DNA from 4 places in the Aquabacter albus genome. Region 3 is predicted to be linked to each of the others. Evidence: predicted binding sites of a transcription regulator. Region 3 holds the regulator's gene; each other region holds the start of a gene.
What was found. The regulator PhoB, encoded in region 3, activates phosphate uptake and scavenging genes when phosphate is short. The targets are predictions, from matches to a motif close to TGTCATNNANCTGTCAT.
Positions count from the first base shown of each region.

Region 1: the regulator PhoB is predicted to act here: its motif matches at 4,033-4,049, upstream of ABLE91_RS08315 (YdcH family protein).
Region 2: the regulator PhoB is predicted to act here: its motif matches at 2,197-2,213, upstream of phnC (phosphonate ABC transporter ATP-binding protein).
Region 4: the regulator PhoB is predicted to act here: its motif matches at 3,869-3,885, upstream of ABLE91_RS11290 (acetoacetate decarboxylase).

Region 1 covers NZ_JBDZDT010000003.1:401,097-408,907, forward strand. The annotation lists gene ABLE91_RS08290 (hypothetical protein) at 1-32, shown strand, start outside; gene ABLE91_RS08295 (hypothetical protein) at 10-519, shown strand; gene ubiG (bifunctional 2-polyprenyl-6-hydroxyphenol methylase/3-demethylubiquinol 3-O-methyltransferase UbiG) at 527-1,288, opposite strand; gene ABLE91_RS08305 (GNAT family N-acetyltransferase) at 1,390-1,857, shown strand; gene ABLE91_RS08310 (ABC-F family ATP-binding cassette domain-containing protein) at 1,916-3,733, opposite strand; gene ABLE91_RS08315 (YdcH family protein) at 3,828-4,007, opposite strand; gene ABLE91_RS08320 (YdcH family protein) at 4,309-4,515, shown strand; gene ABLE91_RS08325 (peroxiredoxin) at 4,856-5,341, opposite strand; gene ABLE91_RS08330 (protein-disulfide reductase DsbD domain-containing protein) at 5,449-6,276, opposite strand; gene ABLE91_RS08335 (YqgE/AlgH family protein) at 6,423-7,040, shown strand; gene ABLE91_RS08340 (EAL domain-containing protein) at 7,276-7,811, opposite strand, start outside.
Region 2 covers NZ_JBDZDT010000005.1:514,735-522,545, reverse strand. The annotation lists gene phnE (phosphonate ABC transporter, permease protein PhnE) at 1-163, opposite strand, end outside; gene phnD (phosphonate ABC transporter substrate-binding protein) at 317-1,228, opposite strand; gene phnC (phosphonate ABC transporter ATP-binding protein) at 1,288-2,103, opposite strand; gene ABLE91_RS15200 (hypothetical protein) at 2,579-2,716, opposite strand; gene ABLE91_RS15195 (amidase) at 2,850-4,109, opposite strand; gene pdxY (pyridoxal kinase PdxY) at 4,307-5,155, shown strand; gene ABLE91_RS15185 (PhzF family protein) at 5,234-6,130, shown strand; gene ABLE91_RS15180 (alkene reductase) at 6,246-7,343, shown strand; gene ABLE91_RS15175 (NUDIX hydrolase) at 7,340-7,811, shown strand, end outside.
Region 3 covers NZ_JBDZDT010000003.1:257,313-265,123, reverse strand. The annotation lists gene pstB (phosphate ABC transporter ATP-binding protein PstB) at 1-751, shown strand, start outside; gene phoU (phosphate signaling complex protein PhoU) at 771-1,496, shown strand; gene phoB (phosphate regulon transcriptional regulator PhoB) at 1,528-2,229, shown strand; gene ABLE91_RS07700 (methyl-accepting chemotaxis protein) at 2,684-4,633, opposite strand; gene ABLE91_RS07695 (Bug family tripartite tricarboxylate transporter substrate binding protein) at 5,165-6,133, shown strand; gene ABLE91_RS07690 (GcrA family cell cycle regulator) at 6,279-6,791, opposite strand; gene ABLE91_RS07685 (aspartate aminotransferase family protein) at 7,244-7,811, shown strand, end outside.
Region 4 covers NZ_JBDZDT010000004.1:335,572-343,382, forward strand. The annotation lists gene ABLE91_RS11275 (LysR family transcriptional regulator) at 1-853, opposite strand, end outside; gene ABLE91_RS11280 (sulfite exporter TauE/SafE family protein) at 939-1,685, shown strand; gene ABLE91_RS11285 (patatin-like phospholipase family protein) at 1,783-2,934, opposite strand; gene ABLE91_RS11290 (acetoacetate decarboxylase) at 3,044-3,790, opposite strand; gene ABLE91_RS11295 (WD40 repeat domain-containing protein) at 3,911-4,906, opposite strand; gene moeB (molybdopterin-synthase adenylyltransferase MoeB) at 5,019-5,843, opposite strand; gene ltnD (L-threonate dehydrogenase) at 5,875-6,789, opposite strand; gene ABLE91_RS11310 (ATP-dependent helicase) at 7,135-7,811, shown strand, end outside.

The DNA.
Region 1 (7,811 bases), 140 kb from region 3:
CGGCCAGACGTGAACGCACGCCTGCTCTTTAGCCTGCTCCTGGCAGCAGTCCTCATCGGGGGCGTGATGCTGAAGGTCCTCGCCGCCCCGAGGGTGGACGTCGATGCGACGCCCTTGATGACGTCCGCCATGCGCGCCTTTCTGGAACAGCAGGGGCTGAGCGTGCTGGGCGTGCACCAGAATCTCGACCTGACATTGGTGGACGCGGAAAAGCGGCCGTCCTGCCGGATCACCCTAGCCAATATGGCGCCGCAGGGCTGGCACGGCGGAGTGGTGCGCCGCATGGCCGATGATGGCGCCCAGCTCTTCTTCGTTTTTGACGGCGCGATCTTTCCGGAGCAGCCGGCGATGCGGGCGCGCCTCCAGCTCTATCTGAGCCTCATCCTGAGGCACCTCGGCTTTTCCGCTCCCGTCCATCCTTTGCTCGGCGTGATTGCCGACAAGGACTGCCACGCCGCAACCTATCCCTGGGCAAACCTGACGCGCATCGCGGTGGCGGCAGAGGGCGCACAGAGGTAGCGGCCGGTCAGAGTTTCGAGCGGGGCGACGCTGCGGGGCTGGCCACGATGAAATAATTCACGTCCATGTCGGCCGCGAGGCGCCATTCGCCCGCGAAGGGGTCGTAGACCATCCCCAGGCGCTCCGTGACATCGAGGCCGGCTACGGCGAGCACCGCCTCGAATTCCTCCGGCGTCACGAACTTGTCCCAATGGTGCGTGCCGCGCGGCAGCCAGCGCAGCACGTACTCCGCGCCCACGATGGCAAGGGCGAAGCTCTTGGCCGTGCGGTTGAGCGTCGAGCCCACGAACAGGCCGCCGGGGGCCACCATGCGCGCCGCCTGCCGGACGAACAGCGCGACGTCGGCCACGTGCTCCACCACTTCCAGCGCCAGCACCACGTCGAAGCTCTCGCCGGCCGCCGCCAGTTCCTCGGCCGTGGCCGCGCGATAGTCGATAGAAAGGCCGGAGCCCTCCGCATGCAGCCGGGCGATGTCCACATTGCCGGGCGCGGGGTCGATGCCGGTCACCTCGGCGCCCATGCGCGCCAAGGGTTCCGAGAGCAGCCCGCCGCCGCAGCCGATATCGAGGATGCGCAGGCCCTTCAGCGGGCGCATGGCGCGCGGGTCATGGCCGAAGCGGCGCACCAGCACGTCGCGCAGGAAGGCGAGGCGCACCGGATTGATGGCGTGAAGCGGCGCCATCTTGCCCTTGGTGTCCCACCATTCCTCGCCCAGCGCCTCGAAGCGGGCGACCTCTTCGGGGTCGATGGTGGTCTTCACCTCGGTCATGGGGGGCTCCTTCTGCGGGATGGTTACGCCGGGAGGGCGGCGGCGGCAAGGCGCCCGCCCCATCGACGGGCCTTCGCCGCTTGGGTAGGTTCACCCCGACCATGCCCGAGCCCCTCCCCTTCCGCATCATCCCGTTCGCGCCCGAGCATCTGCCGGCGCTCGCCGATCTCTGGGTCGCGAGCTGGAACCGCACCATGCCGGACATCGATTTCGAGGCGCGCCGGCCCTGGTTCCTGGGGCATGTGGAGGCGCTGCGGGAAGGCGGGGCGGAATTCCATGTAGCGGAGGCGCCGGACGGGTCGCTGGCCGGCTTCGTCGCCATCGCTCCCGCCACCGGCTATCTCGACCAACTGGCGGTCGCCCCCGCTTTCTGGGGCAAGGGCGCGGCGGAGGCGCTGATGGACGCTGCGAAAGCCCGCGCCCCGGCCGGCATCGCGCTGGACGTGAACCAGGACAATGTGCGCGCCGTCGCCTTCTATCGCCGCCTCGGCTTCGAGATCGCGTTTTCCGGCACCAACCCCACCTCCGGCCGCGCCATCTGGCGCATGGAGTGGCGGGCGGGGGGTTAGGGCCGTGCCACCCCTCAAGCACACCGTCATGGCCGGGCTTGACGTTTGCCTCCAGGGGCTACCCCCCCACCTCTTCCCGCAAAATCTCCAGCCGCAGCCATTCCTCTTCCGCCGCGTCGATGTCCGCCTGGGTCTTGGAGAGGGCGGCGGAGGTGCGCTCGAACTTGCCGGGGTCCTTGGCATAGAGCGCAGGGTCGGCCAGCACCGCTTCCAGCTTGTCGGCTTCAGTGCGCAGCTTCTCCAGGGTCTTGGGCAGGGTCTGGAGCGCATGCTTCTCGTGGAAGGAGAGGCGGCGCTTGTCCTCGGACTTGTTGCCCGCCGTCGGCTGCAGCGCCGCGGGCTTCTTGCCCGCCCGCCCGCTCTCCGGCTTCGCCTTCGCTTCCACCCCATGGCCGCGCTGGGTGACCATGTCGGAATAGCCGCCGGCATATTCGCTGAACTGGCCATTGCCTTCCGCCGCGATCACCGAGGAGACGGTGCGGTCCAGGAAGTCACGGTCATGGCTCACCAGCAGCACGGTGCCGGGATAGTCCGCCACCATCTCCTGGAGCAGATCGAGGGTTTCGAGGTCGAGGTCGTTGGTGGGCTCGTCCAGCACCAGGAGGTTGGAGGGCAGCGCCAAGGCGCGGGCCAGCATCAGGCGGGCGCGCTCGCCGCCGGAGAGCACGCGCAGCGGCGAATGGGCCTGGTCCGGCGTGAACAGAAAGTCCTTGAGGTATCCCATCACGTGCTTGGGCGCCCCGCCCACCATGAGCGTGTCGCCGCCGCCCCCTGTGAGCGCATCGCGCAGGCTCATTTCGGGATCGAGGGCGGTGCGCTTCTGGTCGAGGGAGGCGATTTCGAGGTTGGCGCCGATCTTCACCGTGCCGCTGTCGGGATTGAGATCGCCGGTGAGCATCTTCAGCAGCGTCGTCTTGCCCGCGCCGTTGGGCCCGACAATGCCGACGCAGTCGCCGCGCAGGATGCGGCTTGAGAAGTCCTTCACCACGGCGGTCTCGCCGAAGCTCTTGGAGATGCCCTTCGCCTCGATCACCAGCTTGCCCGATGTCTCCGCCTCGGTGACGGTGATCTTCACCGCGCCCGGCCCGCGCCGCTCCTCGCTCTTGTCGCGGCGCATGGAATGCAATTCGCCCAGGCGCCGCACATTGCGCTTGCGGCGGGCGGTGACGCCGTAGCGCAGCCAGTCCAGCTCGGCGACGATCTTGCGGTCGAGCTTGTGGCGTTCGGTCTCCTCCTGCTCCAGCACCTGGTCGCGCCAGCCCTCGAAGGCAGAAAAACCCTGGTCCAGACGGCGCGTCACGCCCCGGTCGAGCCAGACGGTGGAACGGGACAGGTTCTGCAGGAAGCGCCGGTCATGGCTGATGATGACGAGGGCCGAGCGCAGCGACTTCAGCTCGCTTTCCAACCATTCGATGGCGGGCAGATCGAGATGGTTGGTGGGCTCGTCCAGCAGCAGCACGTCCGGCTCGGGCGCGAGCACGCGGGCGAGCGCAGCACGGCGCGCCTCGCCGCCGGAAATCTTCGCCGGGTCTTCCGCGCCGGTGAGGCCGAGCTGCTCCAGGAGGTAGAGGGCGCGATAGGCATCGTCGCCCTCTCCCATCCCCGCTTCCACATAGGCAAGCGTGGTCGCGAAGCCGGAAAAGTCCGGCTCCTGCGGGAGATAGCGCACGGTGGCGCCGGGCTGCACGAAGATCGTGCCCCCGTCCGGCTCCATGAGGCCGGCGGCGATGCGCAGCAGCGTCGACTTGCCCGAGCCGTTGCGGCCGACAAGGCAAAGCCGTTCACCGGGCGCAACGGAGAACTCGGCGCCCGCCAGAAGCGGGGTCGCGCCAAAGCGCAGGTAGATGTCCTGAAGCTGGATGAGGGGAGGAGCCATACGGGCGGAATAGAACATGTTCCGCCGCGAGGGAACCGCCTGCGCGGCCCCCGGTCAGTCCCGGTCGCTCTCCAGCTTCAGTCCCGCCTACCGGTCAGTGGACCGTGGCGGGTGCCCTAAGCTTGGTGATTTGATCCTTGAGGACGAGTTTTCGGCGTTTCAATTCCGCAAGGCGCAGCGGATCGGATGCCGGATGTGCGAGTTCTCTGTTGATTTCCGTCTGGAGAGCTGCGTGACGACGCTGAAGCTCTTCAAGGTGCGACTGGACGGACATTAGGCGCCTCTCCCTGTCTGCAACACGACATCAGTCTGTCATGGAGGCGGCGAAGAGTCGACCACCCTCCGGTAGGTCAAGCCGGTGGGATTCGGGAAATTCGCCGGATCGGGCGGTCCACCCCGAGAGCAGGCGCCGCGCGGGGACGCATTAGGCAATGCATTGAAATAAAACAAGATTTTTTAGGATGGGCGGCGCTGATTGGATTTCCTCCGGGAAGGGCCGCTCGTCGTGCTTGCAGGGACGGCGCCCCGTGCCATATTCGGACATCGGCTCCTGCTCGGGCGTTGCGGAACAGTGCATGACCAGTGATGAGGAACGTGAGCTGCGGGCGCTTCTGGAGCGGCTGCGCCAGGAGCACAGGGACCTCGACGCCGCCATTTCCGCCCTCATGGCGGTCACGGGGTCGGACATCCTGCAGATCCAGAGGCTGAAGAAGCGCAAGCTCCAGCTCAAGGACCGCATCAGCCACCTCGAGGACGAACTTTTCCCCGATATCATTGCCTGAATCTTAAAATCGGCCGCTCGTCCTGGACAAGCGAAAGCGAAGCTTGAGCGCAGATCCGGGACCCAGCGCAAGGGACCGCCGAAGGCGCTTCAATTCGTTTCCGACGCCGCGCGGCGGAGACGTTTTCACGCTGGTCGCGGATTGGCTGCTTCGCAGGACTTTTGCGCTGGGTCCCGGATCTGCGCTCCGCCTGCGGCGTCGCTTGTCCAGGACAAATTCCACCTCTACCGCCGTCATCCCCGGGCTTGACCCGGGGATCTCTTGAATTGCCCGGTGCGCCGTGTCCTGAAAGAGATGGCCGGGCCGAAGCCCGGCCATGACGTCTTATTGGACCAAAGGCTCAGATCTGACCCAGCAGGGTCTGGGCGCTGGACATGTCGGCCTTGGAGGGCACGTCTTCCACGTTCAGCACCTTCACCACGCCGTCCTCAACCAGCATGGAGTAGCGCTTGGAGCGCACGCCGAGCCCGGCGGCGGAGCCGTCGAAAGTGAGGTCCAGGGCCTTGGCGAACTCCGCCGTGCCGTCGGAGAGGAACAGGATCTTGTCGTCGGCGCCGGAGGCCTTCTCCCACGCGCCCATGACGAAGGGGTCGTTCACGGACACCACCGCGATGGTGTCGATGCCCTTCGCCTTGATCTCGTCGGCGCGGGCGATATAGCCCGGCAGGTGGTTCTTGTGGCAGGTGGGCGTGAAGGCGCCCGGCACTGCGAACAGGACCACGCGCTTGCCCTTGAAGATCTCTTCGCTGGTCTTGGGAACGGGGCCGTCCACGGTGCTCACGCGGAAGGTGGCCGAGGGCAAGGCGTCGCCGACTGAGATGGGCATCATTCTCTCCGCAGATTGCTGGCCTGAAGGCGCGGGACATGACCGCGCTGGCCGGCAGACAATAGAAAGATTTCGCCGTTGCGAAAGGGCCGAGATTGGCCCCCGGCTCAGTTTGCCGGCAAGGGAACCGGGGTCTCCACCGCCCGGCCGCCATCCACCAGGGTCAGGCGGAGCACCGCGCCCTTCCATGTGGCGCCGGAGGGCAGCCCGTCCAAAGCGAAGGTGAAGCGGGTCTTTCCCTCGCCGGCCGGCTGCCGGCTGGGCAGCGGAAGCGCCCAGGCCTCATCGGGGCCTTCCGCGAACAGGTCCGCATTGGCGGCCGTGGTGTTGGCGATCACCTCCACCACCGGCGGGGTGGCGCCGGCATCCACCTTGACGCTGGCAATGCCGGGCGCCGCCGCGCCCAGCGGCGCGGGCACCGGCACGCTGGCGCGGGCGGCGGCCAAGGCGGCGTTGGGCGTGCCGTCTCCGGGCGGTATTTCCAGGGAGAGCTGCGCGTGCGCAGGCACGCAGAGCGCCTCGCACACGGCAAAATCCAGCGACAGCTCGAGCAGCGTGGCCTTGCCGGGCGTGTCCAGCTCCACCGTCACGGGCAGGATCACGGAGCCGCTCTTATAGCCGATGGAATGGCCGCTCGCCCCGTCCGAGAAGCGGCGTGGTGCGGGGAAGGCGACGCTGGTGCCGCGCACGTTGCGGGAACCGCTCCAGTCGAACCGGGGCGGAATGCCGCTGTCGCCGGGATAGCGCCAATAGGTCTTCCAGCCGGTGGTGAGGCGGATTTCCACCCCCGCCTCCAGCTTCCCGCCCGCGATGCCGCCGGACACGAGGCGCACATCGGCGCCCTGCGTGCGCACCCATGGCGTCTCCCCGGCTTGGGCCGCCAGGGGCGCCGCGATGAGGAGGGACAGGAGCGGGAGGATGCGGGGTGTAACCATGCCCATGCGCCTAACCTGTCCGGCCGCGAAGTGCAAAGCCGCACCACGCAATTTCACGTGACGTTGCGGCCGGAGAGGCCGGTGCGGGATCCCCTTGGGCCTCATCGGCGTTTTCAAACGATCCACATCGCGGTAGGCTTTGCCCCATGATGGTCGATCTCAAGAGCCTCGCGTCCGGTGGTCCACCCGAGTTTCTCGACGGGAAGATGCTCATTGCCATGCCGTCCATGCAGGACGAGCGCTTCTCCCGCACCCTCATCTATCTGTGCGCCCACTCGGCCGAGGGCGCCATGGGCATCGTGGTGAACCAGCCCGCGAACCATATCGATTTCGCCGACCTGCTGGTCCAGCTCGACGTGGTCGCCGCCGCCGAGCGCATTCTGCTGCCCAAGCAAGCGGGGGCGGTGAAGGTGCTGCGGGGCGGGCCGGTGGAGACGGGACGCGGCTTCGTGCTGCATTCGGCGGACTATTTCATCGAGAATTCGACGTTGCCCATCGACGAGGGCATCTGCCTGACCGCCACGCTCGACATCCTGAAAGCCATTGCCGGCGGGCGGGGGCCTTCCAACGCGGTGCTCGCGCTCGGCTATGCGGGCTGGGCGCCGGGGCAGCTGGAAACCGAAATCCAGGCCAATGGCTGGCTGCACTGCCACGCCGATCCCGATCTCGTGTTCGGCGATGTAGTGGAGGCCAAATACGACCTGGCGCTGCGGCGGTTGGGGATCGTGCCGGGCATGCTCTCGAACGAGGCCGGGCACGCGTAGGGTGCCCATAGCCGTCGCCATTGTCCTGGGCGCATGCAACGCAGCGAAGCGCAGTGGAATGCGACCCGGGACCCAGCGCAAGAGACCGCCGAAGGCGCTTCAATAAGCCCTCGCCGCGCGGCGAGGGCGTGAGGGCGCTGGTCGCGCCATTGCCGGCTTCGCCGGACTCTTGCGCTGGGTCCCGGATCTGCGTTCGCGCTATGCGCTCACTTGTCCAGGACAAGAGCGCCCCGCCCTACCCCGCCGCCTGACGCCGGCGCCGCGGTTCCGCGGGCATGGGCTCGAACAGCGCGCGGCATTCCTCGCTGGTGAGGGGCTCGCCGAGCAGCACGCCCTGCGCGTATTCCGCGCCGAAATGGGCCATTTCCCCGGCTTCCGTCTCCTTCTCCACCCCCTCCGCGATCACCTCCATGCCGAGATGGTGCGCAAGGTCGATGATGGAGCCGACGATGATGGGCCGCGCCGCGCGGGCCGCGCCCTTGGCGCTCTCCTGCACGAAGCGCTGGTCGATCTTGATGGTGTCGAACGGGAAGCGCTGGAGATAGGACAAGGCCGACTGGCCGGTGCCGAAATCGTCAAGGCAGAGGCCCGCGCCCAGTTCGCGGATACGCGCCAGCATCACGGCGGCATATTCCGGATTCTCCATCACCAGCGCCTCGGCCACTTCCAGCTTCAGCGAGCCGGGGGCCACCGCGTTGCGGGCGAGAACCGCCTTCAGGTCCTGGATCAGGTCGTGCCGCAGGAGCTGCCGGGAGGAGACATTGACGTTCA
Region 2 (7,811 bases), on a different contig from region 3:
CGCCCGGCCGCACCTCGCCCGCCCAGCAGGACAAGGCGATGCAGACCAGGATCACGCCGCCCGCGATAAACGTATGCCGCCGGCGCGCCGCCACCGCCTCGTCATAGAGACGGGCGAGGGGCGCGATCTGCTCGGGCGGGAGCTGGACGACGGCGTGGGGCAAAGTTGGTTCCTAAGCTTCCTTCATTCGTCATCCCCGGGCCTGACCCGGGGATCCCCTCGGCCTCCGAGAGATGCCCAGGTCAAGCCCGGGCATGACGTCTCTTGAAAAAATGAGATGGCCGGGCTCAGCCCGGCCATATGATCCCGGAAAGGCTCAGGAGCCCTTCTTCTTGCGCAGCTCGTCCACGAACTTGTTGAGTTCGATGATGGTCTCGTAGGAGGCGTTGGTCACCGGCTGCCACACGAGCTGCTTGCCTTCATAGATCTTATCGAAGGCGGCCTTGTCGTTCTTCTCGACGTTGAAGAAGGCGTCGCGGATCTTCGCCTTCAGGTCGGCCGGCAGGCTGTCCAGATAGGCCAGCGGCGAGTTCACGATCTGGTCGGACTTGAAGATGATGCGGTAGTCCGAGTACTTCGCCATCCCCTTGCGGTCCATGCGCATGAGGTTGGATTCCTGCTCGTCGTTCCACCAGTTGAAGGCGGCATCGCAGGTGCCCTGCTGCACGCCGATCACCGCATTTTCATGCGAGCCGGCATAGACCACCTTGCCGAAGAACTGGTCGGGCGTGATGCCCATCTTGTTGAGGGCGAAGCGCGGCACGTTGTTGCCGGAGGTGGAGTTGGGGTCCACCAGGCAGAGGTTCTTGCCCTTCAGGTCGTTGATGGTCTTGTAGGGGCTGTCGGCCTTCACGTAGAGCACCGAATAATAGCCCTTGGTGCCGTCCGCGTTCACCTCGATGGCGAAGGCCTCGATCTTCGCGCCGGTCATGAGCGCGCGGGCGAAGGAGGAGGGGCCGTAGGAGGCGATCTGGATGTTGCCGGCGCGCTGGCCCTCGATCACCGCCGCATAGTCGTTGGCGATGCGGAGCGTCACCTTGGTGCCCAGCTCCTTGGTGAGGTAGTTCATGAGGGGGGTGTAGCGCTCGGTGACGCCGGAGGCGTTTTCCGCCGGGATGATGGCGAAGACCAGCTCGGGATACTGCGCTTTCCAGTCCTGCGCGCCGGCGGCGCCGGCGGAGAAGGTGAGCGCCGCGGCGGCGGCGATCAGGGTACGACGGGTCAGCATGTCTCGCTCCTTGAGGATGCGGGGATAAGGAAACGCGCGAAGAACTCGGGAACCGACGCTCACATTGCAATGGCGGCCCCGGCCGCCATCGCGTCCACGCCCCGGCTGGGGGCGCTCTGCTCCACCTCCATCACCTCGCCGGCCTCCAGGCCGTAGAGGTCGCGGGCGACCGCGTCGGTGAGCATGTCGGGGGCTCCGTCGAACACCACGCGGCCTGCGGCCATGCCGACCAGCCGGTCGCAATAGGTGCGGGCGATGTCGAGGGAGTGCAGGTTGCACAGCACGGTGATGCCGAAATGCTTGTTGATGCGCAGCAGCGCATCCATCACCACCTTGGTGTTGCGCGGGTCGAGCGAGGCGATGGGCTCGTCGGCAAGGATCAGGCCCGGCTCCTGCACCAGCGCACGGGCGATGGCGACGCGCTGCTGCTGGCCGCCGGAAAGGCTATCGGCGCGCTGCGAGGCGAGCTGGGCGATGTCGAACTGGTCGAGGGCGGACAAAGCGAGCGCCTTGTCCTCCATGCTCCAGGCCTTGGTGAAGGCGCGCCAGGACGGCATGGTGGAAAGCCGCCCCATGAGCACGTTGGTGAGCACGTCGAGCCGGCCCACCAGGTTGAACTGCTGGAAGATCATGGCGGCCTGGGCGCGCCACAGGCGCAGCTGCCGGCCCTTGAGGGCGGTGACGTCCTGGCCCTCGAATCGGATCTGGCCGCCGGTCGGCTCCTGTAGCCGGTTCACCATGCGAAGGAGCGTGGACTTGCCGGCGCCGGAACGGCCGATGACGCCGACGAAGGCACCTCCCCCGACTTCAAGATTGACGTCGGACACGGCGAGCTTGTCGCCGAACCGGCAGGTCAGTCCTTCGATCACCAGCATGAGGTCGCTCCGCTGCGCTCGTGAACCCAATAGGTGCGGCGGACTACAGGCGTGTGACGACTGGGTGAAGGTGCTGCCGACTTTGGAGGCAGGCCTCATGAAAGTGTCATAAACGGCGAAAAGCTTGGCGGTATCAATATCCGCGCGGCTTTTCGGTCGGCGCAAAGTGTAAGTAGAATCAATGCTGCTTTGGCGAGTGTCGGCTAGGTACCGGGCGGCGACAAGCGGGGCGCGACGAGACTAAAGATTGACACCCCATTCTCCACTTTTCTGGGGAAGACGGCGCGTCAGACATGATAAGTCGGTGACGCTCAGCCACCTCTCCCTGTCCGCTCCCCGGCGGGGAGCTGAGTTGCATGTGTCAGCCGTGAAATAAGAGCGGCGCCGGAGAGATGTCTCTCCGGCGCCGTCCGATCGGCCTATCCTTCTTCTTCTTATGGTTGTGCGAAGGTCGCCTGGGTGTGTGCGTCCGCGCTTAGATCATGCCCATGACCACCGCGCCGATCACGGCTAAGGCGGCACAGAGCTTCATCAGATCCAGCGTCGAGCCGAGGTTCACGTCCCAAGTCCTCTCCTTGGCCGATCTTCCACCTAAGCTTAACAAAGACTTCATTCTAGAAAAGCAAATAAATGTACTGCATTGCATGAAATGATCATGCAGTGCAGCACGCTCCACTCGCATCTTCTTTATAATCAGAGGCTAAGCGATACCGCGCCGCAGGAAGCCTTCCAAAAAATATACGATCTCAGGCGGTAAGCGCGCGCTCCACGAAGGCGGCGGCGAGCAAAGCGGCGCGGTCGCGCCCGAACCGGCCTACAACCTGGACGCCCACCGGCAGGCCGGAGGCATCTGTGAGGCCGGGCACGTTCACGCAGGGCGAGCCCATCAGGGTCCAGAGGCGGTTGAAGGCCGGCGAGCCTGTGGAGGCAAAGCCCTCCGGCGCCGCGCCCGGCGCCGAGAAGGTGAGCAGCACGTCATGGTCCGCAAACAGGTCACCAAGGCACTGGCGCGCCCGCTTGGCGGAGCGCCGGGCCATGTCATAGACGTCGGTGGTGATGGCGGACGCAGCTTCGAGATGGGCGACGAGCCCCGGGGAAAGCTTGTCACGGCCCCGGTCGTAATCGTCGGCGAGCGTGATCCAGGCCTCGAAGTCCTGGATCACGGGGTGGATCGCGTCCGCCGCCTCCACCTCCTCCGGCAGGTCGATCTCCCGCACATGCGCCCCGGCCCGCTCTGCGGCTCTTACCGCAGCATCGAGCGCCGCATGAGCGTGGGCGTCGGCGAGGGCGGCGCGGGCGGTGCGCACCACGGCTATGCGCGGTGCATCGGCCACGCTGTCGGCGATATCCAGGTTTCGGCCCGTCAGCGCGGCGACGGCGAAGGCCACATCCCGCACCCGCGCACCGAACAGGCCCATGGTGTCGAGGTGCCAGGAGAAGGTCTTCATGCCCACCGTGGGCAAGGTGCGGAACGTGGGCTTGTAGCCGGCGACGCCGCAGAAGGCGGCGGGGCGGATTACGGAGCCGCCGGTCTGGGTGCCGATGGCCAGCGGCAGCATGCCCGCCGCCACCGCCGCCGCCGAGCCGGAGGAGGAGCCGCCCGGCGAGTGGGTGAGGCGGCGGGGATTGCGCGTCTTGCCGGGGTGCATGTGCGCCAGCTCGGTGGTCACGGTCTTGCCCAGGACGATGCCGCCCGCCCGCTTCACCTGCCGCACCACGGGCGCATCCGCCGCCGGCCGGTGGCCTGCATAGAGCGCCGAGCCGTATTCGGAGGGAAAGTCGCGGGTGTCGATGATGTCCTTCACGCCCACCGGCAGGCCGGCGAGCGGGCGCGCGCCGCGGCCGGGCTCGCCTGCTTCCGCACGGGCGGCTTCGAGGTCCAGCGCCACGAAGGCGCGCACGTCGTTCTCCTGCGCAGCGATGGCCTCGGCGCAGCGCTCCACCAGTTCGGCGGGAGAGAGGCGTCCGGTATGGATGTCGAAGGCGAGGTCGCGGGCAAGCAACATGTGGGGGATCTTGCGGCTGGAACGACAGGGAAGATGGGCTTGGCATGGCGCCTGCCGGGGCGCAAGGGCAGGGCGCAACGACACGGGGGCTGCACAGATCATCGCAATTGCTGGAGCCGATCAGCAGAATCCATTTGTCGGCAGGGGATTTGCGCGATAGCTGCCCTCGACGCCTCATCAAACCCGGCTTCCCGGCAATGAACATCCTCTCCATCCAGTCCCACGTCGCCTACGGGCATGTGGGGAACTCCTCCGCCGTGTTCCCGCTCCAGCGCCTCGGCGTGGAGGTGTGGCCGATCCATACGGTGCAGTTCTCCAACCACACCGGATACGGCGCGTGGCGGGGCCAGGTGTTCGAGGCCGGCGTCATCGGCGATCTCATCGAGGGCATCGCCGAACGCGGCCGGCTCGGCGCCTGCGACGGCGTGCTCTCGGGCTATATGGGCTCGGCGGATATCGGCGCGGCCATCCTTGATGCTGTGGCGCGGGTGCGGGCGGCCAACCCGAACGCAAACTATTGCTGCGACCCGGTGATCGGCGATGTGGGGCGCGGCATCTTCGTGCGGCCGGGAATCCCAGAATTCATGCGGGACGCGGCGGTGCCGGCGGCCGACATCATCACGCCCAACCGGTTCGAGCTGGAACTGCTCTCGGGCATGACCGTCGCGACGCGGGAGGATGCGGCGGCGGCCTGCGATGCGCTCCATGCGCGGGGGCCGAAGGTAATCCTGGTCACCTCGCTGCACACGTCCGACACCCCGTCCGACGCCATCGACCTCTTCGCCTCGGGTCCCGACGGCCGGTTCCTGCTGCGCACGCCGCGGCTCGACGTGTCGCTGAACGGGGCAGGGGACGCCATCGCGGCGCTGTTCTTCGTCCATTACAAGCGCATGGGCACCACGGCAGGGGCGCTCGGGGCCGCGGGCTCCTCCATCTTCGGGCTGCTGAAGCGCACCCACGAGGCCCATTCGCGCGAATTGTTGTTGGTGGAGGCCCAGGAGGAGTTCGTTCGGCCATCCAATGTCTTCACGCCGCAGGCCATTTGAGGCCAAACTGTGACATTCCGCGCCTGAGCCTTGGGGGCAAGGCGGTCTAAACTGGCTCTAGGGAACCCGGATCACGCCATGCCGCGCCGTTACGTGACGCTCGATGTCTTCACCTCACGTCCGTTCGGCGGCAACCCGCTGGCGGTGGTCCTCGATGCGGCGGGCCTCGACGATGCGGCCATGCAGCAGATCACCCGTGAGTTCAACGTCTCCGAGACGGTATTCGTGTTGCCGCCGAAGGACCCGGCCCACCGGGCGCGCATCCGCATCTTCACCACCGCCCACGAAATGCCCTTCGCCGGCCACCCCACGGTGGGCGTCGCGGTGCTGCTGGCGCTGGAGGACAAGCTTTCCAAGGGTTCGTTCCTGCTGGAGGAACAGATCGGCGTCGTGAAGTGCGAGGTCTCCACCGAGGGGGCGGGCTCGCGCAAGGGCGCGGCCACCTTCATCGTGCCCCGCAAGGCGGAGCTGGAGGAGGCGGAGATTTCACGCCGGGACTGCGCGGACGCGCTGAACCTCGCCGTCTCCGATATCGGCTTTGACGCGCATCGCCCGCTGGTTGCCTCCGCCGGCGTGCCGTTCCTGTTCGTGCCCATGGCGGACCTCACCGCGCTGGCCCGCGCCCGGCCGGACGAGGCCGCCTTCATCCGCAGCCTCGGCTCCTACGGTGAGGCACTCTTTCTCTATACGCCTGACGAGGAGGGCGATGCTGACTACCGCGCCCGCATGTTCTCGCCCGGCCTCGGGACCGAGGAGGACCCCGCCACGGGCGCCGCCGCTGCCGCTTTCCCGGCGGTGCTCATGGATGCCGAGGCGCGCGTGGATGGCCATCATAAGGTGCGCATCGACCAGGGTTTCGAAATGGGCCGGCCGAGCCGCATCAATCTCGGCTTCCAGGTCGCCAGTGGTCGCGCCAGCGCGGCCACCATCGGCGGCAGCGCTGTGGTGGTGGCCGAAGGGCTCCTGCATTTGTGAACCATAAGGGCCCCGAACTTTCTTCTGTGTCCCCCCTTGGCGAGCGGAAGCGCTGGCTTATCTCTACCGCATCGCACCATCTCCATTCGGCGGTTCCCGCCCGAAAGGCCTGTCCATGACTGAAGCGACGCCTTCGCTGTTCGACAGCTACACCCTCGGCAAAATCACCCTTTCCAACCGCGTCGTCATGGCGCCGCTGACCCGCAACCGCGCGGGCGCGGGCTTCGTGCCCGGCGATCTTGCGGTGGAATACTATGCCCAGCGTGCCAGCGCGGGCCTCATCATCACCGAGGCGACGCAGATCTCGCAGCAAGGCCAGGGCTATCAGGACACGCCCGGCATCTATTCGGAGGCGCAGGTCGCCGGCTGGAAGAAGATCACCGAAGCCGTCCATGCCAAGGGCGGGCGCATCGTGGCCCAGCTCTGGCACGTGGGCCGCGTCTCCCATACCTCGCTCCAGCCGAACGGCGGCGCCCCGGTGGCGCCTTCCGCCATCACCGCCAAGACCAAGACCTTCGTGAACAACAGCTTTGCCGAGACCTCCGCGCCGCGCGCGCTGGAGCTGTCGGAAATCCCCGGCCTCATCGAGGATTATCGCCGCGCCGCCGCCAATGCCATCAAGGCGGGCTTCGACGGCGTCGAGATCCACGGCGCCAACGGCTACCTCATCGACCAGTTCCTGCGCGACGGTGCCAACAAGCGCACCGACGCCTATGGCGGCTCGATTGAAAACCGCGCCCGCCTCCTCATCGAAGTGATGGCGGCGGTGATTGCCGAGATCGGCGCGGCACGCACGGGCCTGCGGCTCTCGCCGGTAACGCCCGCCAACGACCTGTCCGACAGCAACCCCCAGGTGCTGTTCAACCATGTGGTGGACGAGCTCGAAAAGCTGCACCCGGTCTATATCCATGTGGTCGAGGGCGCGACCGGCGGGCCGCGCGATGTCGCCCCGGACTTCTCCTTCGAGGAGCTGCATCGGCGCTATTCCGGTACCTGGATCGTGAATAACGGCTACGACCTCGACCTCGCGCAGACGGTGATCGCCGCCGGCAAGGCCGATCTCATCGCCTTCGGAAAGCCGTTCATCTCGAACCCCGACCTCGTGGAGCGCTTCAAGCGCGCCGCGCCGCTCAACGAGCTGGACCGCGACACGCTCTATGGCGGCGGCGCCAAGGGCTATATCGATTACCCGGCCCTGGAGCCGGTTGGTTGAGCCGAGCGCCGGCACGCATCTTTCCGGTTTCCCGCCTCGACCTCAGGGTCGGGGCGGGGGGCTGGCATGAGGCCGAGGCGCATCGCGCGGAGATCGACGCGCATTTCCAGGGGCTTCAGGCGAAGAACCCGCATTTGTGGAACGGGCGCATCATCCTGTTGCGCGACCATGTTCTGGAGGACGGCGTCCTCAGCGGCACTTGCTTCGAGACGGATTTCGCCGCCTTCAACTGGTGGCGTGCGCGGGGCATCAATGATCTCGGCGCCCTGAACATCTTCGCCCCCGCAGCTCTTGAAGGCTCGGACGGCGCCTTCGTCATGGGCGAGATGGGCGACCACACGGCGAGCGCAGGCGCCATTTATTTTCCCGGCGGCACCCCCGCCCCCCAGGACGTGAAGCATGGCGTTCTCGACCTTCGCGGCTCCGCGCTTCGGGAGATGGAGGAGGAGACCGGCCTTTCGCTCCAAG
Region 3 (7,811 bases):
CACCAAGATCAAGGTGGACAACCTCAATTTCTATTACGGGCAGAACCATGCCCTGAAGAACATCAATTTCGAGATCCCCGAGAAGCGCGTCACCGCGATGATCGGCCCCTCGGGTTGCGGCAAGTCCACGCTGCTGCGCATCTTCAACCGCATGTACGACCTCTATCCCGGCCAGCGGGCCGAGGGGCAGGTGCTGTTCGACGGCGTCAACATCGTCGGCAAGGAGCTGGACCCCACCATCGTGCGCACCCGCATCGGCATGGTGTTCCAGAAGCCCACCCCGTTCCCCATGTCCATCTATGACAACATCGCCTTCGGCGTGCGCCTGCACGAGAACCTGAACAAGGCGAAAATGGACGAGCGTGTGGAAAGCTGCCTGCGCAAGGCGGCGATCTGGGAAGAGACCAAGGATCGCCTCCACACCTCCGCACTCGGCATGTCGGGCGGCCAGCAGCAGCGCCTGTGCATCGCCCGCACCATTGCGGTGCAGCCGGAAGTGATCCTTTTGGACGAGCCCACCTCCGCGCTCGACCCCATCTCCACCTCGAAGATCGAGGACCTGATCGACGAGCTGAAGCAGGACTTCACCATCGTCATCGTGACCCACAATATGCAGCAGGCGGCGCGTTGCGCCGACATCACCGCCTTCTTCTATCTGGGCGAACTGGTCGAGGTGGCGCCTTCGGACGTAATCTTTACCAATCCCAAGCAGATCAAGACCCGCGACTACATCACCGGCCGCTTCGGCTGATCGCAAAGGATCCGCGGACATGTCCGAGCATACCGTTACGGCGTTCGACGCCGAGCTGAAGGAAATCGGCCGCAAGGTGGTCGAGATGGGCGGCCAGGCCGAGCGCCTCGTCATTGATGCGGTGAACGCCCTCATGCGCCGCGACGCGGCCCTCGCCCAGCGGGTGATCCTGCTGGACACCAGCGTGGACAACATCCAGCGCGAGATCGAGGAAAAGGCGATTGTCGTCATCGCCAAGCGCCAGCCGGTGGCCTCCGACCTGCGCGAGCTGGTGGCGGCCATCCGCATCGCCAGCGATCTGGAGCGCATCGGCGATCTTGCCAAGAATGTGGGCAAGCGCGTGCTCGCCATCGAAGGCGAATACCACCCGCAGAAGCTGGTGCGCGGCGTGGAGCACATGTCCGACCTGGTGCTCGAGCAGCTGAAGGAAGTTCTCGACGCCTATGCCGGCAAGGACCAGGTCCGGGCCATCGAGGTGTGGCGCCGCGACAGCGGCATCGACACCATGTACACGTCGCTGTTCCGCGAGCTCCTCACCTATATGATGGAAGATCCACGGAACATCTCGGTGTGCACGCACCTCCTGTTCTGCGCCAAGAACATCGAGCGCATCGGCGATCACGCCACCAATATCGCCGAGACCGTCCACTACATGGTCTCCGGCCAGGTGCTGTCCGACGAGCGGCCGAAGGCGGACATCTCCAGCGAGACGTCCGTGCCGTTCACGGGACACGTGCAAGGGTAGTGGCTAAGACATTGGGCAGGGGTGATGGGCAGTGCCGGCACGTATCCTGATCATCGAGGATGAGGAGGCCTTGAGCCTCCTTCTCCGTTACAATCTGGAATCCGAGGGCTATGCGGTCGATGCGGTGATCCGCGGCGACGAGGCCGAGACACGGCTGCGCGAAAGCGTGCCCGACCTCGTCATCCTCGACTGGATGCTGCCGGGCCTGTCGGGCATCGAGCTGTGCCGCCGGTTGCGCACGCGCCCCGAGACCGAGCGCCTCCCCGTCATCATGCTCACCGCCCGCGGCGATGAGACCGAGCGGGTGCGCGGCCTTGCCACCGGCGCCGACGATTATGTGGTGAAGCCCTTCTCGGTGCCCGAGCTGCTGGCCCGGGTGCGCGCGCTGCTCCGGCGCGCCAAGCCCGAGCATGTGGCCACCCTGCTGCGGGCGGGCGACATCGAGCTCGACCGGGAGACCCACCGGGTGCACCGGGCCGGCCGCGAGGTGCATCTCGGCCCGACCGAGTTCCGGCTTCTCGAATTCCTCATGCAGAGCCCGGGCCGTGTCTTCTCTCGCGAGCAATTGCTGGACGGGGTCTGGGGGCAGGACGTCTATATCGACGAGCGCACCGTGGACGTGCATGTGGGCCGCCTGCGCAAGGCCATCAATCGCGGCCGGCAGATGGATCCCATCCGCACCGTGCGTGGGGCGGGCTATTCCTTCAACGAAATGTTCGCCCGCGCGCATTGAGCGCGGGCTCCGGCCGTTCCCGGCGCCGGCGCCGGCGTGAGCGCGCCCACCGGCCCGAGAGAGACGTGCCCGAGATCTCTGCGGTGACACCACACCAAGATCCGGGCGGCCGTGGCGCGAACCTGCCGGCTGTCCCTTCGGCTGAAGACTTGGAGCGCGGTCACGTCTGACGGCCGCGGAATGCTGTCATCAGAAGCGTGATTGTTCTTGGCTGGAGGCAAGGTCACTACCTGTGGGATCGCAATGCTATTCCGACAAGTGGATTTGACCCCATGCCGGCGGGCCTTTGAGGGCGTTCGCCTGCTACTGCGATGAGGCTGGATAAAGCCCAGCCCGGTCCGCAGTGCGGACCGGGCCGAGGATACTCATACTCACCCATGGCACCGGCCGGCACCTTGATGCTGCCCGTTCCGGAACCGCCAGGGCCACCCGGAGGTGGCCTGAGGCCGTGCGATCAGGCGGCGCGGATGCGCAGGACGAAGCTGTCCGTGGCCTGGCGCAGATCGGCGGAGGTGCGGGACAGTTCGGAGGACGCCTCCAGCACCTGGGTTGCCGCAGACCCCGTCTCCACCGCCGTCAGCGCCACCTGCTCGATATTGCTGTTGGCGTTGCGCGCCCCGTCGGAGGCGCGCGAGATGGAATGGGCGATCTCCTGTGTCGCCGCTGCCTGCTGGGTCACTGCGGACGCGATGGTGGTGGAGATGTGGCTGATCGCGCCGATGGTCTTGGCAATGTCGGCAATGGACTTGGCCGCATTGTCGGTGGCGTGCTGGACGGTGGAGATCTGCGCCTCGATCTCGGCCGTCGCCTTCGTCGTCTGGTCGGCGAGGCTCTTCACCTCGCTCGCCACCACGGCGAAGCCCCGGCCCGCCTCGCCCGCCCGCGCCGCCTCGATGGTGGCGTTGAGGGCGAGCAGGTTCGTCTGTCCGGCAATGTTGGTGATGAGGCTCAGAATGTCCCCGATGCGCCGCGCGGCATCGAGCAGCGCCGAGATCTTGCTCGCCGCGTCATTGGCTTCCTGAACCGCCGTGCCGGTGATGCGCGTGGATTCCGTCACCCGGGCGCCGATCTCCTCCACGGAGGCGGACAGCTCCTCCGCGGCGGCCGCCACCGTCTCCACCATGGTGGAGGCGATCTGAGCGGCCTGGGAGGCCTGGTCGGAGCGGCTCGAGGTGGATTCGGCCATGCCCGCCATGGCGCGGGCGGAGGCCTGGAGCTCCTCCGAGGTGGTGGAGACGGCGCCGGCGATGCGGCCGACCGCGCGGTCGAGCTCCTCGGCCACCTCCTGGAAGGCCTTGCGCCGGTCGGCTTCCGCCTGCTCGCGCAACTCCACCTGGTCGTGCTGAAGGCGGACCATCTCCATGGAATTGTTCCGCAGGATCTCGACGGCCCTGCCGATCTCACCGATCTCGTCGCGCCGCTCCGTGCCCGGGATGGTGACGTCGAAGACGCCGGCGGCAATTTTCTCGATCCCCTCCGACATCTGGCGGATGGGCTCGATGACGCGGCGGGTGATGAGGGTGCCGAAGCCGACCACCAGGACAAGGATGAGAAGGCAGGCGGCCGACGCGCCGATGAAGGCGATCCTGGCGTTGGAGATTTTCGTGTCCGCAAGCTGTTCGGCGCCGGCCAGCGCGGCGTCGCGCGGGGCCAGGGCTGCCACCAGCGCCGGGCGGACCGTGTTGCGCCATGCCTCGATGGAGACCTGGGTGTCCCTGCCGGCGACGGCTTCCTGGAAGGTATCCAGGATGAGCTTGCCGAGGACCTGCATGAACTCTTTGTCCGCCTTCTCCACGGCTGCCGTGATGCCGGGCACGTCGTCGAGGTCGTGGGCGGCATGCTGCACCAGGGACCAGAGCGTCGTTATCTGCCCGGTATAGGAATAGAATTGCTGGATCTGGGCCGGCGTCAGGGTGGTCCTGTTTCCGAGATAGCTGGTGAGCATGGTGGAGCGGCGGCCACCAATGTCGCGCAGCATGAGGGAGTAGCGGGCCATGCCCGCGAGGCTGCCGATTTCCCCGTCCTTGTCGTTGATGCGCAGTTCGAGGTCGTCGGACAGCCGGCTGATATTGCCGAGATTGGCCGTCACGTCGGACACGTAGCGGGCTTGAGCCTGCGGGTCGCGCCCGTTCGCCGGCTTGGCGACTTCGCTTTCAACCAGCGCGCGGGCGGTGCGCGCGGAAGCGAGGATCTTGGTGAGCGGGGTTTCGATCGCCGCCTTGTCGGCGGGCGCCAGGGCGGCCAGCGCGGCCTGGGTGCTCGCCACGGATTCGTCCGTCCGCCCCATATTGGCCTTGGCTTCAGAGGAAATCTGCGTCGTGCTCGAAAGCAGCGCTTGATTGAGGTCGCCTCGTTCGACGGAGATTCGCTCGCTCAGGCGGGCGAGACTGGCGAACACCTGCATCAGCGTCTTGGCTTTCGATGCATCGGCCCAGATCTGCCATTGATTGACAGCAAAAATAACGCTGCCTGCGACGGCCACGGCCCCGATAATCGACAGGCAAAGTAAAAACAGCCCCCGGACTCGCATTTTGATCCCCATTATCCCCCTGGATCGAACGAAGCTGAGCGAGTGGGCTTGCGCGAAGCTGTCCTATTTTGTGTACAAAAGAGCTGAATCCCGCGCAGATCCATAAAGTGGATGCAACTATAGTTTGCATTGCGTGATTTTTTGCGTGTAGGGGCGGATGTAGGTCGTCATCCCAGGCGGAATACAGGCCTGTACAGAGGCCGGCCCAGGCATGCGACGGGGAGGGCCGGAGCCTTTCTAAGCCCGCAGCCGTCGCGCCCGCCTGCAAGGAGCCTTGAGCTGCCGGGTGCGGGAGGCTTGCTTCAGGTCCATCCCGGCGGGTCCGGGGTCGCGTCCCCCAACGAAAGCCGCGGTTTCCCGGTTCTGCCGCTCCGTTCTATACATTGCAGCTGGAGGAGACGAACCATGAAACGCATTGCCTCAATTGCTCTCGCGCTGGCGCTCATGACGGGCTTTGCCCAGGCGCAGGAAGATTATCCCAACCGACCCATCAGGCTGGTGGTCCCGTTCGCGGCCGGCGGCTCCACGGACATCGTCGCCCGGATCATCGCCGCGAAGATGGGCGAGATCCTGAAGCAGCAGGTCATCGTGGAGAACCGCGCGGGCGCCGGCGGAAACACGGGCGCGGCGGTGGTCGCCCGGGCGGCGCCCGATGGCTATACGGTGCTGATGGGCACGGTCGCGACCCACGCCATCAACCCGGTCCTCTACACCAAGATGCCGTACGACCCCGTGAAGGATTTCGCGCCGGTCTCGCTGCTGGTGAACGTGCCCAACGTGGTGGTGGTGCACCCCTCGCTGAACGTGAAGAGCGTGGCGGAGCTCATCGCCCTGCTCAAGGCCAATCCCGGAAAGTACGAATATGCCTCCTCGGGCATCGGCACGCCGCTGCACCTGTCCGGCGCGCTGTTCGAGAGTATGGCCGACGTGAAGATGGTCCACGTGCCCTATAAGGGCGCAGGCCCGGCCATGGTGGATCTGGTGGGCGGCCAGGTGAAGATCATGTTCGATAATCTCCCGTCCGCCATCGGCCATATCCGGAAGGGCACCATCATCGGCCTCGCCATCACGACGAAGGATCGCTCGCCCGCGGCGCCGGACATGCCGACCGTCTCGGAATCCGGCCTGCCGGGTTATGAGACCTATTCGTGGAATGCCATCTTCGCGCCGGCTGGAACGCCGACCGCCATCATCGACAAGCTGGCCAAGGCCGGCATCGAGGCGGTTTCGTCGCCGGATGTGAAGGCGCGCCTCGCGGACCTGAGCGCGGTCAGCGTCGGCTCCAGCCCCGCTCAGCTCGCCGACCATGTGAAGGCCGAATTGGCGAAGTGGGGCCCGGTGGTCAAGGCCTCCGGCGCATCCCTGGACGAGTGAGGGCACGCCGCCCCTGGATGACGTCATCCCCGGACTTGATCCGGGGATCTCTCAGGCGGAGATCGATGGCCGGGTGAAGCCCGGCCATGACGTGAATGCGAGCATGAAAAGAAATGGCCGCCCGGAGGCGGCCTTTTTGCTTTCGTCAGCGGATGCCGACGAGGCGCCGGTCGCGCCGGCGGTCCTGGCTCGGCTGGTAGGCCATGCGCGCATGGTGGCTGCAATAGGGCACGCCGGGCGTGCTGCGCCCACCGCAGAAATAGAAGCTCTCCGTGCCGGGCTCGCCCACGGGCCAGCGGCAGGTTGCCTCGGTGAGGTTCATGATGGTGCAGCGCTGGGACATCGGCACCACATTGTCCACCATGGGCGCCGGGGCCGGGGCGGTCTCCACCATGGCGTCCAGAACGGGCGCGAGGGCGGTGTTGCCGATGGTGGCCGGGCGCTGGGGGGTGCCGCGCGGGGGCGGGGCCTCGACGCGGGCCTTGCGGGGCCGGGCCGGACCGGCGCTCTTGATCCGCCCGGAAAGACCGAGGCGGTGCACCTTGCCAATCACGGCGTTGCGCGTGATCCCGCCCAGCTCGCCCGCGATCTGGCTTGCAGACAGGCCCTCGCCCCACAGCCGCTTCAAGAGTTCGACGCGCTCATCGTTCCAGCTCATCGCTCTCCTCCTTGACGCACGGCCCGCATGCCGCTGCGGGCGCCGCGTCCTTTAATGAGAAACCGGATTCCCGGGGTCGGCCGGCTCAGCCTTTCCCGATCCGGTTCCAAGCCGCATCTGACGGACTCCCGCCTTGCTCCCGGAAACGCGCCTAGACGCGCGGGACGATGGGTGCCCGATACCTAATTGGAAACACGCCGCACGACATATCGTGGTCGACGAGGGTGAAGCTACAATATGCGCTGACTCCCGCACAGAGTCAGAATGGCGCAGGCGGTCGTTTTCCCCAGGTCCTTATGGTTTCGTTAACCATAGGTGCCGTATTGACCTCGCGCGCGCGATCATTAGAATCACCGGCGTCGGGCCGCCCCGCATGGGGGCGGCCTTTGGCGTTTCTACAACCGCACGGTGCCGAGCCGGCAAACCGCGCAAGCCCCATTGGGAGGGCTCCTGTGATCACCCCCGTCCTGCCGACCTACGCGCGTATCGACCTCGAATTCGAACGGGGAGAGGGCTGCTGGCTCGTCACGAAGGACGGGCGACGTTATCTCGATTTCACGGCCGGCATCGCGGTGAACATCCTCGGCCATGCCCACCCGTATCTGGTGGCGGCGCTCACCGAGCAGGCCGGCAAGCTCTGGCACATCTCGAATCTCTTCCGCATCCCCGGCGGCGAGCGCCTTGCCACGCGCCTGACGGAAGCGACGTTCGCCGACACCGTCTTCTTCACCAATTCGGGTGCGGAGGCGCTGGAGTGCGCCATCAAGATGGCGCGGCGCTACCACCATGCGAACGGCGCCGAGCGCCCGCGCATGATCACGTTCGAGGGCGCCTTCCACGGGCGGACGCTCGCGACCATCGCCGCCGGCGGGAACGCGAAATATCTCGAAGGCTTCGGCCCGGACCTGCCGGGCTTCGACCAGGTGCCGTTCGGCGATGTCAAAGCGGTGGAGGCCGCGCTGACACCGCAGACCGGCTCGATCCTGGTGGAGCCCATCCAGGGCGAGGGCGGCGTGCGCG
Region 4 (7,811 bases), on a different contig from region 3:
GGGCGAATTCCGGCAGCGCCTCTCGGCTTCGCACCGCCACCACCAGCGTCCGCCGCGCCCAGGCATCGGGCAACGGGAATGTCGCCACATCCATGCGCTCCGCCACCCGGTGCGCATCGGCGGCGGGCAGGACGGTGACGCCGACGCCGGCCTGAACCATCTCCCCCACCGCCTCGATCCGGTTCACCCGCACACGGTATTTCAGCGGCAGCCCGAGCTGCGCCGCCTGCCGCTCGATCAAATGCTGGATGGCATTGCCGGAGGTGAGGCCGACGAAGGGCAAGGCGGCCACATCAGCAAAATCGGCGCCAGCCTTCTGCGCCAGCGGGTGGCCGGCCGGCGTCATGGCCATGAGGCGATCCTCGCCATAGGGGCGGGTCTCCAGCCCCGCCGTGTCGCCCACGTCGGACAGCACCCCCATATGGATCAGGCCCTGCCGCAAGGCGGGAGCGATCTCCCGGCTGGGCCGCTCCTCAAGGTCCACGTCCACGTCGGGGTGCTGCGCCAGGAACCGTGCGAGGTCGCCCGGCAGGCGCGTGGAGAGGGCGGCGGTGTTGCTCCACATGCGCACATGGCCCTTCAGCCCCTTGCCGTAGCGGGAGAGCTCGCCGCGCATGCGCTCGGTCTGCTGGAGCACGAGGCGGGCATGGTGCGCCAGCGCCTCCCCCGCCGGCGTGGCGCCGGCGCCGGAGCGGCTGCGCACCAAGAGCGGCGTGCCCACCGTCTCCTCCATGCCGCGCACCCGCGCGCTGGCCGAGGCGAGCGCCAGGTTCACCCGCGCCGCGCCCGCGGTGATGCTGCCCGCCTCCAGAATGGCGAGGAACAGCTTCAGATCCACCAGATCGAACCGCATGGCCGGCAATCCTTCGTCTCAGACGAAGGATGAAGCCGGATAATCCACATTGCTGCAAGCGGGGCGGTGGGCCAGCGTGCCGCTCATGGACACTGTCACGCTCATCATCATCGCCGCGATCCTGGTTCTGGCCGGGCTGGTCAAGGGCGTCACGGCCATGGGCCTGCCGACCCTCGGCATGGGGCTGCTGAGCCTCCTCATGGCGCCGTCCGACGCGGCGGCCATCCTGATTGCCCCCACCATCGTCACCAATGTGGTGCAGTTCGTCACCGGGCCGCGCCTTTGGCCGGTTCTCCGGCGCTTCTGGCTGATGGGGCTCATGGTGTTCGCCGGCACGCTGGCGGGCGGGCTGTGGTTCGAGGGGCTCGATTCCCATCTCGCGCCGGCCATCCTGGGCGGGACGCTCCTTCTCTACGGGCTAATGGGCCTCAGCCAGGTGAACTTCCGCACGCCGCCGGCCTTGGAGCCCTATCTGTCCCCGATCATGGGCGTGGCATCGGGCCTCCTCACCGGCACCACGGGCGTCACGGTCATGCCGGTGGCGCCCTATCTGCAATCCCTTCACCTCGAGCGGGAGGATCTGGTCCAGGCCATGGGCTTTGCCTTCTCGCTGGGCACGTTCGGGCTCGCGGCGGCACTTTCCACCAAGGGCGCGCCCTTGACCGAGGGGAGCGTGGCGCTCGGCACGCTGGCGGCGCTCATCCCTGCCTTCGCCGGCATGGAGCTGGGCCGGCGGGTGCGCCAGAAGATTTCGCAGAAGGCTTTTCGCACCTGCTTCTTCGCGGGGCTGGCCCTGCTGGGCGCCAACACGCTGCTGCGCGCGGTCATCTGAAGCGCGCCCCGTCTTTCCCCCCACGGGGAAAGGGCGGAAGGCGGGCGGTGCCAAGAGCCCTGGCGCCGCCCCCTTCCGGACCCGTTTCTAAGAGCTGTCAGTCGTCGAGGCGGTGGATGTCGTGCACCACGATGGCGGTGTTCTTCGCGGGCTTCTTCAGCCAGTCGGGCCGACGCAAGGTCTTCAACGTGTCCTCGTAGCCGGACTGCCAATGGTCCCGCATGGAGGTGCCGGAGAATTCGTAATCCTTGAAATCCCGCTCGTAGGATTTCTCCTGATAGATCAGGTGGCAGATGTTCACCGGCCCGGATGCCTCGTACTCGGAGAGGATCTGGTTGTCCTCCTCGCTACGCAGCTGCTCGGGGATGCGCTGGAGCGCATCCGCGTGCTTGGAGCGCAGCATCTGGACCCGGCGGAAGAAGTCGGTGATGGACCTTGTGCGGCTGGAATAGCCGATGTCCTTCTGCCGCTCGACCACGTCCAGCATGTCCCGCGGCAGCTCGCCGCGCGAGGAGAACAGGTCCACCTGAAACACCAGCGCGCTCGGATGGTCCGGCTGGTCCAGCAGCCATTGGAGCGGGGTGTTCGAGACCACGCCGCCGTCCCAGTAATATTCGCCGTCGATGCGCACCCCGGGGAAGGCCGGCGGCAGGGCGCCCGACGCCATCACATGCTCGGGGCCGATGCGGTGGGTGGTGTTATCGAAATAGACGAAATTGCCGGTGCGGATGTTCACCGCGCCCACGGAGAAGCGCTTCTGGCCGCTATTGATCAGGTCGAAGTCCACGAGCCGCAGCAACGTGTCGCGCAAGGGCGAGGTGTCGTAGAAGGAGGTCGCGCCCTCCGCGCCGCGGGGCAAAAGCCAGGGGTTGGGGAAGCGCGGCTTGAAGAAGCCGGGCTGGCCAAGATTGATGGTGGCGAAGGCGCTCATCTGGTTGCGCATGGTGCGGAAATGGTCGCCGTCGGGCGTATAGGCCCAGATCTTGCGGCCCGAGATGGTGTTCCAGAATTCCCGCAGGCGCGGCACCCGGTTCTCCGGCGTGTTGCCGGCGATGATGGCGCAATTGATGGCGCCAATGGAGACGCCGGACACCCAGTTCGGCTCCGCGCCCGCAATGGACAGCGCCTCGTAGACGCCCGCCTGATACGCGCCGAGCGCCCCGCCGCCCTGGAAGACGAGGGCAACCCGGTCATAGTCGGACACGATATTGCGGATGTCGCTGGGAACCTCGCTTAGCAGCGTGCTCATTATTTCCCCTCAACCGGTTTGCCGCCGAAGCATGGCGCCTCGGCCGGCGTCATGCAATGCGCGGAACGCGGCGCGCCCTGCGGTGGTTCGTTTCGTGGCCGATCCCGGATCACTTGCCGTCGGCGAGATAGTCGAACATCACCTCGCCCATGCCCAGGGTGAGGTCGGCGCGCAGGTGCAGGGCCGAGACCACTTCGAGCACGGGCAGGCGGGCCACGTCGCAGATGACGTGGGGGTAGAGGCCGAGCGCGCCCGGGCCGACCCAGGCTTCCTTCAGCTGGACGTCCTCGAGATAATAGCGCACCAGCTCGCAGATGCGCGGGGTCGCGTCCACGTGCGGGATGATCTTGATCATGAAGTTGGGTGCCAGGAGCGCCTTCATGACCGTGTCCTTGTCCGCCGCTATGTGCTTGTAGCCCATGGAGGCTTCGGCGCAGAGCGTCTTGCCGTAATGGAGGCGGCCGACGAGAACGTCCTTCTCCACTTCCATCTTCGGGTGGGCATACTTCTTCGGGAAGCCCCATAGCTCGCGGCCGCCGGCAATGGGCGCCTCGTCGTCGAGATACATGGAGTGGACGTAGCCGCCCTCGACCCCGTTATACTTCACCGGGATCACCTGTCCGGTCTCGGTATAGTCGCCGAAGCCGGTGCTGTCGGGCATGCGGATGAATTCGTACTTCACCAGCGGCTCGAACACTTCGAGCGGCTCCGGCACCACGCGGCGCAGGGCCTCGATGTCGGTGCGATAGGTGATGATCATGAATTCGCGATCGAAGAACCGGTACGGCCCGCGGGGATAAGCGGGGTTGGTCAGCGGCATGGAATAAGCTGTGCGGCGCACGTCTTCGATCTTCATGGGATGCTCCCCTGATCCGGCCGGGCAGGTCTTCTCGCGGCTGCGAGATAAGATCAGGTTAGCCCATAGCTTTTCGCCGTGACAGCCCTGCGACGCACCAAGTGTGACGCAGGCCGGAGCCTAGAACGCCAACAATCCGCCGGAGCCTTTCGCGGTGCCGAAGGCCACCGCCCCGCCATCGGCCCGCCATGCGCCGCAGGAGACCGCCGCCCCGTCCGGCGCGCGCAGCAGGATCTCGGCGGCGTCGGGGATGCGCACCATGAGCACCATGCCGTCCTCATAGCCCACCGCCACCACCGGGTCCTTGGGGTGGCAGGCCACCATGGTCACGCGGCCGGTGGAGGAGGGAGCGATCATGCTCGGCTGCTTGCCCATGGGGCCGTCCTTGGCCTGGAATGGCCAGAGGATCGCCTCGCTCGACCCCGAGGAGGCGAGCCATTTTCCGTCGCTGGTGAAGGCGAAGGACTTCACGCGGGCGGGGTAGCCGGTCATGCGCATATGGTTGCCGTCCGCCAGCCGCCAGCCGTGCAGCGCCGGCTCCTGCATGGTGGTGATGACGAAGCGCGCGTCCGGGCTGAAGACGACGCCGAGATGCGAGCCCTTCCACGCGAAGCCCTCCGGCTTCACGCCCAGGGCGTTGGGGAACCACAGCGTCACGCCGCCATAATGGGCGATGCCGAGCCGCAGCCCCTTGGGCGCGAAGGCGAGCCCGCCCACGGTGGAGGGCGCATCGAGGCTGCGCCGCTCATTGCCTTTCGCCGGCATGAAATAGGCCGTCTTGCCGGTGGAATAGGCGAAGCTGTCGTCGGGGCCGAGGGCCACATGGTCGATCCAGCGGCCCTTGTGCTCGGCGAGCGTGCGCACCTCGCCGGTGGCGAGGAGCTGCTTCACCGTGCCGTCATCGCCGGCGGTGAGCAGCCGCTTTCCGTCCCCCGCGGTCTCCAGCACCACTCCGTCATGCAGCGTAACCGCCTGCGACGTCTCGCCCACCAGGGTGGCGCGGCCCTCATCCTCCACGAATGCGCAAATGCCGCCCACGAAGCGCGCGGCGGCAAGCCCGCTCTCGAAGGCGAACGTCTGGACCTTGTCGGTGAGGGAGGACGGAGCGGAGGTCATGGAATCTGGGACACCCTTGAACGCGAACGGCTTAGATAAGGCACGCTGCGGGATTTGTCGCGATGGGGTGGGGACGAAGATGTCACCATGGCCGGCTTGATCTGGGTAGCCTTCAGTGCGCCGTCTCGGCATCCCGCGCGTGCTCCGAAAGGTCGGAGATGGTCGGCACCGTGCCCGTGAGCGGGTTCTCCGGATCGTAGGCATAGCTCAGCGTCTCGAAGCGCATGGAGAGCGCGTCGATCATCAGCAGCTTGCCCACCAGCCCCTCGCCGAACCCGACAATGGCGCGGATGACCTCCAGGGCGGCGAGCGAGCCGGCGACGCCCGCGAGCGCGCCGAGAATGCCCGCTTCCGCGCAGGGCGCCACGGTGCCGGGCGGGGGCGGCTCGGGGAACAGGCAGCGATAAGAGGGGTTGGGCGTGCCGTCCGGCCCCACTTCGTGCGGGCGCAGGGTGGTGAGGGTGGCGTCGAAGGTGCCCAGAGCGGCGGTCACGAGCGGGCGCTTCGCCAGGGCGCAGGCGTCGGAGACGAGATAGCGCGTCGAGAAATTGTCGGAGCCGTCCACCACCACGTCCACGGAGGAGACCAGCGCCATGGCGTTGGAGGCATCGAGGCGGGTGCGGTGAAGCTCCATCTCCACGTGCGGGTTCAGGGCTTTAACGAAGTTGCGGGCGCTCTCCACCTTGGGCCGGCCGATATCCGGCGTGCGGTGGATCACCTGGCGCTGGAGATTGGAGAGGGAGACCTCGTCGTCATCCACCAGTACCAGCCGCCCCACGCCCGCAGCCGCAAGGTAGAGGAGCACAGGCGCGCCGAGCCCGCCGGCGCCCACCACCAGCACGCTGGCGGCTTTCAGCTTCTGCTGACCCGGTCCGCCCACGTCCCGCAGGACGATGTGCCGGGCATAGCGTTCGATTTCTTCGGATGAGAAGGCCATGGGCGTTATCTAGACACTAAGCCCGCCGATTTCATCCCTGCGGCGGCGGAAGGGATGTACCGGAGAGCTGGGCATAGATGCGCGCGAGCGAGGAATCATCGTCCCGCCCCATGCCCGACCCCGCAGCGGCGAGGTACATCTGGAGCGCGGCGGCGGCGAGCGGGACGGGATAGCGCGCGTCCCGCGCCATGTCGTGGATGATGCCGAGATCCTTCACGAAGATCTCCACGGCGCTGAGCGGCTTGTAGTCGCCCGCGAGCACGTGGGGCATGCGGTTCTCGAACATCCAGGAATTGCCGGCGGAGGCCGTAATGACCTCGTACACCTTCGCAAGGTCCAGCCCCTGCTTGGCCGCAAAGGTGAACGCCTCGCAGGCGGCGGCGATATGCACGCCGGCGAGGAGCTGGTTGATCATCTTGAAGGCCGCGCCCGTGCCCGGCGCATCGCCCAACTCATAGACCTTGGCGGCCATGGCATCGAGCGCCGGCCGGGCCTTCTGGAACGCGGCGTGGCTCCCTGAGGCCAGCACGGTGAGGGCTCCGGTGGCCGCCCGCGCCGCGCCGCCGGAAATGGGGGCGTCGAGATAGAGCCGGCCGGTGGCCTCCAGCCGGCCGGCGAGCGCACGGGCTTTCTCCGGGTCCATGGTGGCGCAGGAGATGAAGACCGCGCCCTCGGGCAGCGCCTCGGCCACACCTTCCGGCCCGAACAGCACGCTTTCCGTCTGGGCGGCATTTACCACCACGCTCACGGCGATGTCGGCGCCCTCCGCCGCCTTGGCCGCGCTCGGAGCGCCCTTGCCCCCGTCCGTCACAAACTGGCCGACCGCGTCCGCCGAGGGATCGAAGCCGGTGACATCGAGGCCGGCCCGCAGCAGCGAGCGGGCCATGCCGCCGCCCATGGAGCCAAGGCCGAAGACCGCCGCTTTCAGAGTGTCTGATGATGTCATGGCCGTGTCTCCCCGCCGCCTTCAGGGCGGCTGCGGGATCGTCGTCCCGCTTCATAGCCTTGGTAAGGCCGGAGCCGGCCGCCTGCCAAGGGTGTTCTCGGCGCCCGAAGCCGTCATGGCAGGCTCAACCCGGCCCTCTTGTGTGGGGCCGGATTGACGCATCGGAACTCTGCCGTGCCAGCACATATCCGCCCGTCAGCGCATAAAGGCGCACAGGCCAAAGGGCCGTTTTGCACACAAGAATCCGCTTCTGGGCTCCCGCCCCTCGCAATCCGGCCCTGCCGGTGCCATTTTGTTCTCGCACGAGAATCAGCGGCGAGGCGAGACGCGCGGTTGGCTAGTCCCCTGGAACAGAGAAAACACCTGACAAGCGAAGCGGCGAACCCGCCGGCCCTCAAGCCGGGCGGCATCGCCGAGCGTGCGCGCGCCGGCGGCGCGCCCTCCCGCTCCTATCTTTCCGGCCTCAACCCCGAGCAGCGCGAGGCGGTGGAGACCCTGGACGGGCCGCTCCTTGTGCTGGCCGGGGCGGGCACGGGCAAGACCCGCGTGCTCACCGCCCGCGTCGCCCATATCCTCTCACAAGGCCGTGCCTTCCCCTCGCAGATCCTGGTGGTGACCTTCACCAACAAGGCCGCGCGGGAGATGAAGGAGCGCATCCATTCCATGGTTGGCGACGCCGTGGAGGGCATGCCCTGGCTCGGTACCTTCCACTCCATCGGCGTGCGCATCCTGCGGCGGCATTACGAGCTGGTGGGGCTGAGAAGCGGCTTCACCATCCTCGACACGGACGACCAGGTCCGCCTGCTGAAGCAATTGTTGGCGGCGGAAAATATCGACGACAAGCGCTGGCCCGCCCGGCTTCTGGCCTCCACCATCGACGGCTGGAAGAACCGGGCCCTCTCGCCCGATAACGTGCCCCCCGGCGAGGGCTCGGCCTTCGCCAATGGGCGCGGGCAGATGCTCTATGCCGCCTATCAGGCGCGGCTGAAGGCGCTGAACGCGGTGGATTTCGGCGATCTCCT